2 regions of the Pseudomonas sp. LB3P93 genome follow, and region 1 is predicted to be linked to the other one. Evidence: predicted binding sites of a transcription regulator. Region 1 holds the regulator's gene; the other holds the start of a gene.
What was found. Region 1 encodes sigma-54, which starts transcription at its own class of promoters, with help from an activator protein. Its sites were predicted from a motif close to ANTGGCATNNANNTTGCTNT; they were not measured.
Positions count from the first base shown of each region.

Region 1 (4,321 bases):
TCGCGTCGTGCTGATCGATAAGGCAAAAGTTGTCGACAAGGACAACAACGTCACCCAAGGTGAAAAAATCGTCTACGACACCGCGAAAAAGCTTGCGAGCGCCGGGCGTGCTACGGGCAGCAAGGTCACCGAGTCGCGTCCGCGCATTGACATGGTGATCCAGCCCAAGCCGAAAACCGACGAGAAAAAGGCCCAGTAATGGCAACTCTGAAAGCTCAGCATCTGGCCAAGAGCTACAAGAGCCGACAGGTCGTGCGTGACGTCAGCTTGTCCATCGACAGCGGTCAGATCGTCGGCCTGCTGGGTCCTAACGGCGCCGGCAAGACCACCTGCTTCTACATGATCGTTGGCCTGGTGCAGGCCGATCAGGGTCGCGTACTGATCGACGACCTGGACGTCAGCCACCAGCCGATGCACGGTCGTGCGAAGGCCGGTATCGGCTATCTTCCGCAAGAAGCGTCGATCTTCCGCAAACTGTCGGTGGCCGACAACATCATGGCCATCCTCGAGACCCGCAAGGAACTCGACAAAGCCGATCGTCGCAAGGAGCTGGAAAGCCTGCTGCAGGAATTCCATATCAGCCACATCCGCGACAACCTCGGCATGAGCCTGTCCGGTGGTGAACGTCGCCGTGTGGAAATCGCCCGGGCACTGGCCACCAACCCGAAATTCATCCTGCTCGACGAACCTTTCGCCGGTGTGGACCCGATTTCGGTGGGCGACATCAAACAGATCATCTATCACCTCAAGGCCAAAGGCATTGGCGTGCTGATCACGGACCACAACGTCCGTGAAACCCTGGACATCTGCGAAACCGCCTACATCGTCAATGATGGCCAGCTGATCGCTGAAGGTGACTCCGCCACCATCCTGGCCAACGAACTGGTCAAGGAAGTGTATCTGGGCCATGAGTTCCGCCTTTAAGCACTGAGGTGTCTGGCTGATTGTCCGAGCGCTTGTCTCGATAAAAAATCAATACTTTTTTATTGTTACAGCGCTCTAGGCAAACGCTGCAGTTTCGGGCATATAATTTGCTTATGTTTGGCGCTCCGGCGCCCTGTAGTGGATGGCGCATGTGCGCCGGCGAATAAGGTGTTAAGCCCCTGCCATGAAACCATCGCTAGTCTTGAGAATGGGCCAGCAGCTGACGATGACACCGCAGCTGCAACAGGCCATCCGCCTGCTCCAATTGTCGACCCTGGACCTGCAACAGGAAATCCAGGAGGCCCTGGAGTCCAATCCGATGCTCGAACGCCAGGAAGAAGGCGACGACTTCGATAACGCCGACCCCTTGGCCGACAAAGCCGAACAACTACCCAACGCCGATGTTTCGGAACCCTCCTACCAGGAAACCGCCCCCACGGTGGATAACCTCGAGGAAGGTGACTGGAACGAGCGCATTCCCAACGAACTGCCCGTCGATACCGCGTGGGAAGACGTCTACCAGACCAGCGCCAGCAGCCTGCCGAGCAACGATGACGACGAGTGGGATTTCACCACCCGCACATCGGCCGGCGAAAGCCTGCAAAGCCATTTGCTGTGGCAACTGAACCTGGCACCGATGTCCGACACCGATCGTCTGATCGCCGTGACCCTGATCGACTGCATCAACAATCAGGGCTACCTGGACGAAACCCTCGAGGAAATTCTCGAGGCCTTCGATCCGGAACTGGACATCGAACTGGACGAGATCGAAGCCGTCCTGCACCGCATCCAGCAATTCGAACCTGCCGGCATTGGCGCCCGCAACCTGGGCGAATGCCTGCTGCTGCAACTGCGCCAACTGCCCGCCAAGACGCCTTGGTTGGCCGAAGCCAAGCGTCTGGTCAGCGACTACATCGACCTGCTCGGCAGCCGCGACTACAGCCAGCTGATGCGCCGCATGAAGCTCAAGGAAGATGAACTGCGCCAGGTGATCGAGCTGGTGCAGAGCCTCAACCCGCGTCCAGGCTCGCAGATCGAATCCAGCGAAGCCGAATACGTTGTTCCTGACGTGATCGTGCGCAAGGACAACGAGCGCTGGCTGGTCGAGCTGAACCAGGAATCCGTACCACGGCTGCGGGTCAACGCCCAATACGCCGGTTTTGTGCGCCGCGCCGACACCAGCGCCGACAACACGTTCATGCGCAATCAGTTGCAAGAAGCCCGCTGGTTCATCAAGAGCCTGCAAAGCCGCAACGAAACCCTGATGAAAGTAGCCACCCAGATTGTCGAGCATCAGCGCGGCTTCCTGGAATACGGCGACGAAGCGATGAAACCGTTGGTGCTGCATGACATCGCCGAAGCGGTGGGGATGCATGAGTCAACGATTTCACGGGTGACCACGCAGAAATTCATGCATACCCCTCGGGGCATATATGAACTGAAATACTTTTTCTCCAGCCACGTCAGCACCTCCGAAGGCGGTGAATGCTCGTCCACAGCGATCCGCGCGATCATCAAAAAACTGGTTGCTGCGGAAAATCAGAAAAAGCCGTTGAGTGACAGCAAGATCGCTGGTTTACTGGAGGCACAAGGCATTCAGGTGGCTCGCCGCACCGTCGCCAAGTACCGCGAATCCCTCGGGATCGCGCCTTCGAGCGAACGCAAGCGGTTGATGTAGAGCCACGCCACAGCGTTCCAGTGGCAGGCATTTCTGCCTGCCGCTTTATGCACTGGCAACGAAGGAGAAGCTGTATGCAAGTCAACATCAGTGGACACCAACTGGAAGTGACCGAACCTCTTCGCACCTACATCGGCGAAAAACTCGAACGATTAGAGAGGCATTTCGACAAGATCACCAACGTGCAGGTCACGATGACGGTCGAAAAGCTCAAGCAGAAAATCGAAGCCACGCTGCATATTCCCGGGAATGAAGTGGTCGCCAACGCGGAACATACTGATATGTACGCGGCGATCGACGCACTCACCGACAAGCTCGATAAACAACTCAAAAAGCATAAGGAAAAGACCCAGAGCCTCCTCCAGGGCGCGACCGGTCGTTAACACTCCCAACCCATGATCCGACTTGAAAGCATCCTGACCCCCGGCCGTTCCCTCGTGAACGTGCCGGGCGGCAGCAAAAAGAAAGCCCTCGAGCAAATTGCCAACCTTATCCATAAAGAAGTCCCGGATCTGGAGATGCAAGATGTCTTCGAGGCTCTGATCGCCCGTGAAAAACTTGGCTCGACCGGTTTTGGAAACGGCATCGCCATCCCCCACTGCCGCCTCAAGGGTTGTAACTCGCCCATCAGTGCCTTGATGCACCTGGACGCCCCCATCGATTTCGACGCCATCGACGGCGCCCCGGTTGACCTGCTGTTCGTTCTGCTGGTCCCGCAAGCCGCCACCGATGCGCACCTGGAGCTACTGCGCCAGATCGCCAGCATGCTCGATCGCAAGGAAGTGCGCGAAAAACTGCGCAGCGCCCCGAGCAATGAAGCCTTGTATCAGGTTGTCCTGGACGAGCAAAACGGTCAGTAATCATGCGCTTGATCATTGTCAGTGGCCGTTCCGGCTCAGGTAAAAGTACCGCACTCGATGTTCTCGAGGACAACGGCTACTACTGCATCGACAACCTGCCCGCCGGATTGCTGCCGGAACTGGCCGAGCGCGCGCTGATTCATACCGAGCTGGCACAACCGCTGGTTGCCGTATCCATCGATGCGCGCAACCTGCCAAGTCATCTGTCGCGGTTTCCGGAACTGCTGGAAGAAGTCCGCAGTCGGCATATCAAGTGTGATGTGCTGTATCTGGACGCCGACGAAGAAACGCTGCTCAAACGCTTTTCGGAAACCCGTCGTCGCCACCCATTGAGCAACGCCAATCGCTCGCTGGCCGAGGCGATTCAAGACGAGTCCCAGTTGCTGGGCCCTATCGCCGACCTGGCCGACCTCAAGGTCAACACCACCAACCTGAACCTGTATCAGCTGCGCGATACCATCAAGCTGCGGCTGTTGAACCAGCCGGAAGCCGGCACTGCGTTCCTGGTGGAGTCTTTCGGGTTCAAGCGTGGCATGCCGGTAGATGCGGACCTGGTCTTCGATGTGCGTTGCCTGCCCAACCCTTACTGGAAGCCGGAATTGCGCGAGCAGTCCGGGCTGGATCAACCGGTGGCCGAGTACCTGGCGGCCCAACCGGACGTCGAAGAGATGTTCCAGGACATTTCCACGTACCTGCTCAAGTGGTTGCCGCGCTTTGCCGCCAGCAACCGCGCTTATGTCACCATTGCCATTGGCTGCACCGGCGGGCATCACCGCTCCGTCTACCTGACCGAACGTCTGGGCCAGGTCCTGCAACAATCCCTGAAGAACGTCCAGGTTCGCCACCGCGACCTCAGCTA
Region 1 is NZ_CM142713.1:1,023,205-1,027,525, reverse strand. Features, by position in the region: gene lptA (lipopolysaccharide transport periplasmic protein LptA) at 1-199, shown strand, start outside; gene lptB (LPS export ABC transporter ATP-binding protein) at 199-924, shown strand; gene ACYZT8_RS04375 (RNA polymerase factor sigma-54) at 1,109-2,602, shown strand; gene hpf (ribosome hibernation-promoting factor, HPF/YfiA family) at 2,677-2,985, shown strand; gene ptsN (PTS IIA-like nitrogen regulatory protein PtsN) at 2,998-3,462, shown strand; gene rapZ (RNase adapter RapZ) at 3,465-4,321, shown strand, end outside.

Region 2 (4,321 bases), 1.4 Mb from region 1:
AGAAAAAACCTTTCAGCATTCCCTCCGCTGACAAAACCCAGACAAAAAAATGCCCGGCAAGCCGGGCAAGTTTTATATGCGCGTGCTTACAAGTTGTAGCCGCGTTCGTTGTGGAGTGCCAGGTCGATGCCGACGGCCTCTTCTTCTTCAGTGATACGCAGGCCCATCACAGCATCCAGGACCTTGAGAATGATGTAGGTGACGATCGCCGTGTAGATCACCGTGAAGCCGACGCCTTTGCACTGAATCCAGACTTGAGCGGCGATGTCGGTAACGGTGCCGAAGCCACCCAGGGACGGTGCAGCGAACACACCGGTCAGGATTGCGCCGAGGATACCGCCGATACCGTGTACACCGAAGGCGTCCAGGGAATCGTCATAACCGAGTTTACGTTTCAGGGTGGTTGCGCAGAAGAAGCACACCACGCCCGCTGCCAGGCCGATCACCAGAGCGCCCATCGGGCCCACGGTGCCAGCGGCCGGGGTGATGGCAACCAGACCGGCCACAACACCCGAAGCGATACCCAGCGCACTTGGTTTGCCGTGAGTGATCCACTCAGCGAACATCCAGCCCAGTGCAGCAGCGGCGGTGGCGATCTGAGTGACCAGCATCGCCATACCGGCGGTGCCGTTGGCCGCAGCGGCGGAGCCGGCGTTGAAGCCGAACCAGCCGACCCACAGCATCGCGGCGCCCATCAGGGTGTAACCGAGGTTGTGCGGCGCCATCGGCGTGGTCGGGAAGCCTTTGCGCTTGCCCAGTACCAGGCAGGCAATCAGACCGGCCACACCGGCGTTGATGTGCACCACGGTGCCGCCGGCGAAGTCGAGTACGCCCCAGTCCCACATCAGGCCGCCGTTGCCGGACCAGACCATGTGCGCAATCGGTGCGTAAACCAGGGTGAACCACACGCCCATGAAGATCAGCATGGCGGAGAACTTCATCCGCTCGGCGAAGGCACCGACGATCAGCGCAGGGGTGATGATGGCGAAGGTCATCTGGAAGGTGATGAACACCGCCTCAGGGAACAGCGCCGCAGGACCGGTCAGGCTCGAAGGCGTGACACCGGCGAGGAACGCCTTGCCCATGCCGCCGAAGAACGAGTTGAAGTTGACGACGCCCTGCTCCATGCCGGTGGTGTCGAACGCGATGCTGTAGCCATAAATGACCCACAGAATGCTGATCAGACCGGTAATGGCGAAGCACTGCATCATCACGGAAAGAATATTTTTCGACCGAACCATGCCGCCGTAGAACAGCGCGAGGCCGGGAATGGTCATGAACAGCACGAGGGCTGTCGAGGTCATCATCCAGGCGGTGTCGCCGGAGTTGAGGACTGGGGCCGCCACTTCGTCTGCCGCCATAGCCAGGCTGGGCATTACGAGGGACAACAGGGCTCCTAGCCCTGCGAATTTACGCAGAGTCATATTGTTTTCTCCTGGGGCGTTGGGTTTGTGGCGGCGTTTAAATCGCGTCGGTATCGGTTTCGCCGGTACGAATGCGAATCGCCTGTTCCAGATTGACCACGAAGATCTTGCCGTCACCGATCTTGCCGGTGTTGGCTGCCTTGGTTATCGCCTCGATAACCCGGTCCAGATCCTTGTCGTCAATGGCGACATCGATCTTCACCTTGGGCAGGAAATCGACCACGTATTCCGCGCCGCGATACAGCTCGGTGTGACCCTTCTGCCGACCGAAGCCTTTGACTTCAGTAACGGTAATGCCCTGCACGCCGATCTCGGACAGCGACTCGCGCACGTCGTCCAACTTGAACGGCTTGATGATGGCAGTGACTAGCTTCATGAAAACTCTCTCCCGAATTGGTGGACTTGCCCCAGGAAAACAAACCCGACTCAAGTCTAAGCGCAGTGCCTGGCTTTGTAACGCATCGTCGGCCTTTTGATTGCCCCTCCGACGCCTGCTAACCACTCCGCGCGAAACACTTCCCCCGTTCCGCTTGGCGCACTGCATTCGTCACAGCGACTGCATCAGTGCATGGGTCACTACCGACTAAGCAGAAAGCTTGCCATCTCGCCAAAACCCACTGAATTCAATCCCTTGAACGCTTCATACCTCCGCTTCACCCAGCCAGCCCGGCGGATACGCACAACAACAGTGCGCGGCCGTCCGTCCTCATGCGCGAAAAGCGTGCATCCCTGCGGTCGGAATTGACTATAGACACTGCGTGATACACTGCCCGCCATTGTTGACAGGACATTCCCCATGCTCGCACCCAAAGACTTCCTCGACGCCCTGAGCGGCACCGCTTCGCGCCTCTTCAGCGGCGAAACCCCGTTGCCGAAAAGCGAAATCGAAAGCCAGTTCAAGGCACTGCTGCAGAGCGGCTTCAGCAAGCTGGACCTGGTGAGCCGGGAAGAGTTTGACAGCCAGATGGTCGTGCTGGCACGGACCCGGGCACGGTTGGAGAGCCTTGAGGCGAAGGTGGCGGAGCTGGAAGCGAAGCTCAATCCGCCGGCCGAGTAACCCCATCGATCCCACGGTGAAGCCCAATCCACTGTAGGAGCGAGCCTGCTCGCGATAAGGTCGGAACGACCTTCAGATTTACCTGTAGGCGTTGCCAAGGGCGGCGAGCTTTTGATCTTCCGCCCCGCCATAATCTCGGCAACGTCCTACAAAGATCACCACCGCCGTCCGATAGCGCCGCGAAGCCCAGGTTCCTAAGCTCATCCTCAGCTGAATATTCAGCACTGGGTTTGGCGACCTGGAAGCTTAAGGCGCACGGCGACCATCTCTCGAGTCATGGCGGCTGTGCGTGGGAGACCTTCGGGTCTGCCGGGTTCCTTTTGCTCCGGTTCGCCAACCCGCGTACAGCTGCCACCCAATCGTTTGGCGACGATTGACGGCAGCCTCTTTAGCAAAAGGAGCTGTAACAATGAATAGCGATGACTCTTATCTAATCCCCCACGTCTTCATCCGCCACAAACTCCACCTTCACGCGCTTTTGATCGAAAACCAGCCTTGGTTCAGCGCCCGAGACCTGGGCCGTCTGCTTCGCCTTTTCCTCGACGAACGCGCCGTCCGAAAGCTCGATCCCGATCAACACCAATCCGCGCGAGTCGTCATCCACGGCACCCTGGAAAACACCCTGCTGATCAGCGAATCCGGCGTCTACGCCCTGCTCGTCTACCATTACTGCCCCGAATACCGAGGCCTGCGCGAATGGCTGACCCACGACGTAGTGCCGGCCCTCAGAGATGCCCAACAACCGACGTCAACTGAACGCCCGGTCCTGAGCCTGCTGAACTGGCCGGAGATGTCATTGAGTTTGCTGCACTGGAATAACCAGCCGTGGATTCGGTTGCAGGATGTTCCGCAAATGCTGCCGGAGGGTGAACGGTCGCGACCGGCGGTCAATGCACCGTGGTGGAAGCGTGCTTCGCGGATGCTGCAATCGCTTTAAATGGCTAAAGCGTGACCACGTTCGATTTCGGCTTTACGCAGATCGTAAGTCGCTTGCAGGTTCAGCCAGAACTCGGGCGTGGTGTTCAGGCAGCGAGAGAACTTCCTCGCTAGATCAACACTGACACAACGCTGGTGCATCACGATTTCGTTTACAGCTCTTAACGACTCGTTCAATGAACGAGCTACCTCCGTACTTCATGTCCACGACCTGGAGAGAACAATCCGAAGCGATTATTGGACGGTCCTCCGAAAGTAGGAACGATTCAGCCATTGCGGATTAGCCGCAAAACCTCGGTCACAAGCCCGGTAGCGAACCGCTGATCTCGAACCCGCTCATCAGCGGTTTCCTCGTCGCGACCATGGAGAAACTGACCGTACAGCACCGGTCCGGTAAGGAGGTAACCTTCGACACCATTCCCTTCCGCAAACTTCCTTTGTAGTGCGTCGATCCCGTCATTGATTGCCTCAGGATGCTCTTGGGTTTGGATTTTCTCGAGGAATTGTGACGCGATGTAGTCTGGGGTGCCTGCATAGCGCATTACGTGGATCAGGTCACCCGCATCCTTAGGCTCCCCACGCGAGTCGAACGCAAGTGCTTTGAGGATAATGAAAGCCACGACGTCGGCATAACGAATGGTTTCAATCGCGATGCCAGCATCATCGAGCAATTGAGCAGTAACTTGCTTCTCATCAAACCATGCGTGCGTGATCCCGGCGTGCTCAATCGCAAGTGCCGACACATTCTCGCCGACAACAACAACTTTGTTACCAGGATCATGGTCATCCGCACCTCGTAGAAACTCGACCAATACGTACTCGTGTTCCGAAATATTCCGCTTCCAGCGCCAACCCGAACCCCAGCCGTTGTCCTCAACGAAGCGTTCAAAGCCCCTCTCACCGA
Region 2 is NZ_CM142713.1:6,285,471-6,289,791, forward strand. Features, by position in the region: gene ACYZT8_RS28845 (ammonium transporter) at 87-1,424, opposite strand; gene glnK (P-II family nitrogen regulator) at 1,462-1,800, opposite strand; gene ACYZT8_RS28855 (accessory factor UbiK family protein) at 2,221-2,481, shown strand; gene ACYZT8_RS28860 (BRO-N domain-containing protein) at 2,891-3,418, shown strand; gene ACYZT8_RS28865 (helix-turn-helix transcriptional regulator) at 3,415-3,558, opposite strand; gene ACYZT8_RS28870 (hypothetical protein) at 3,684-4,321, opposite strand, start outside.
Region 2: the regulator sigma-54 is predicted to act here: its motif matches at 2,009-2,028, upstream of glnK (P-II family nitrogen regulator).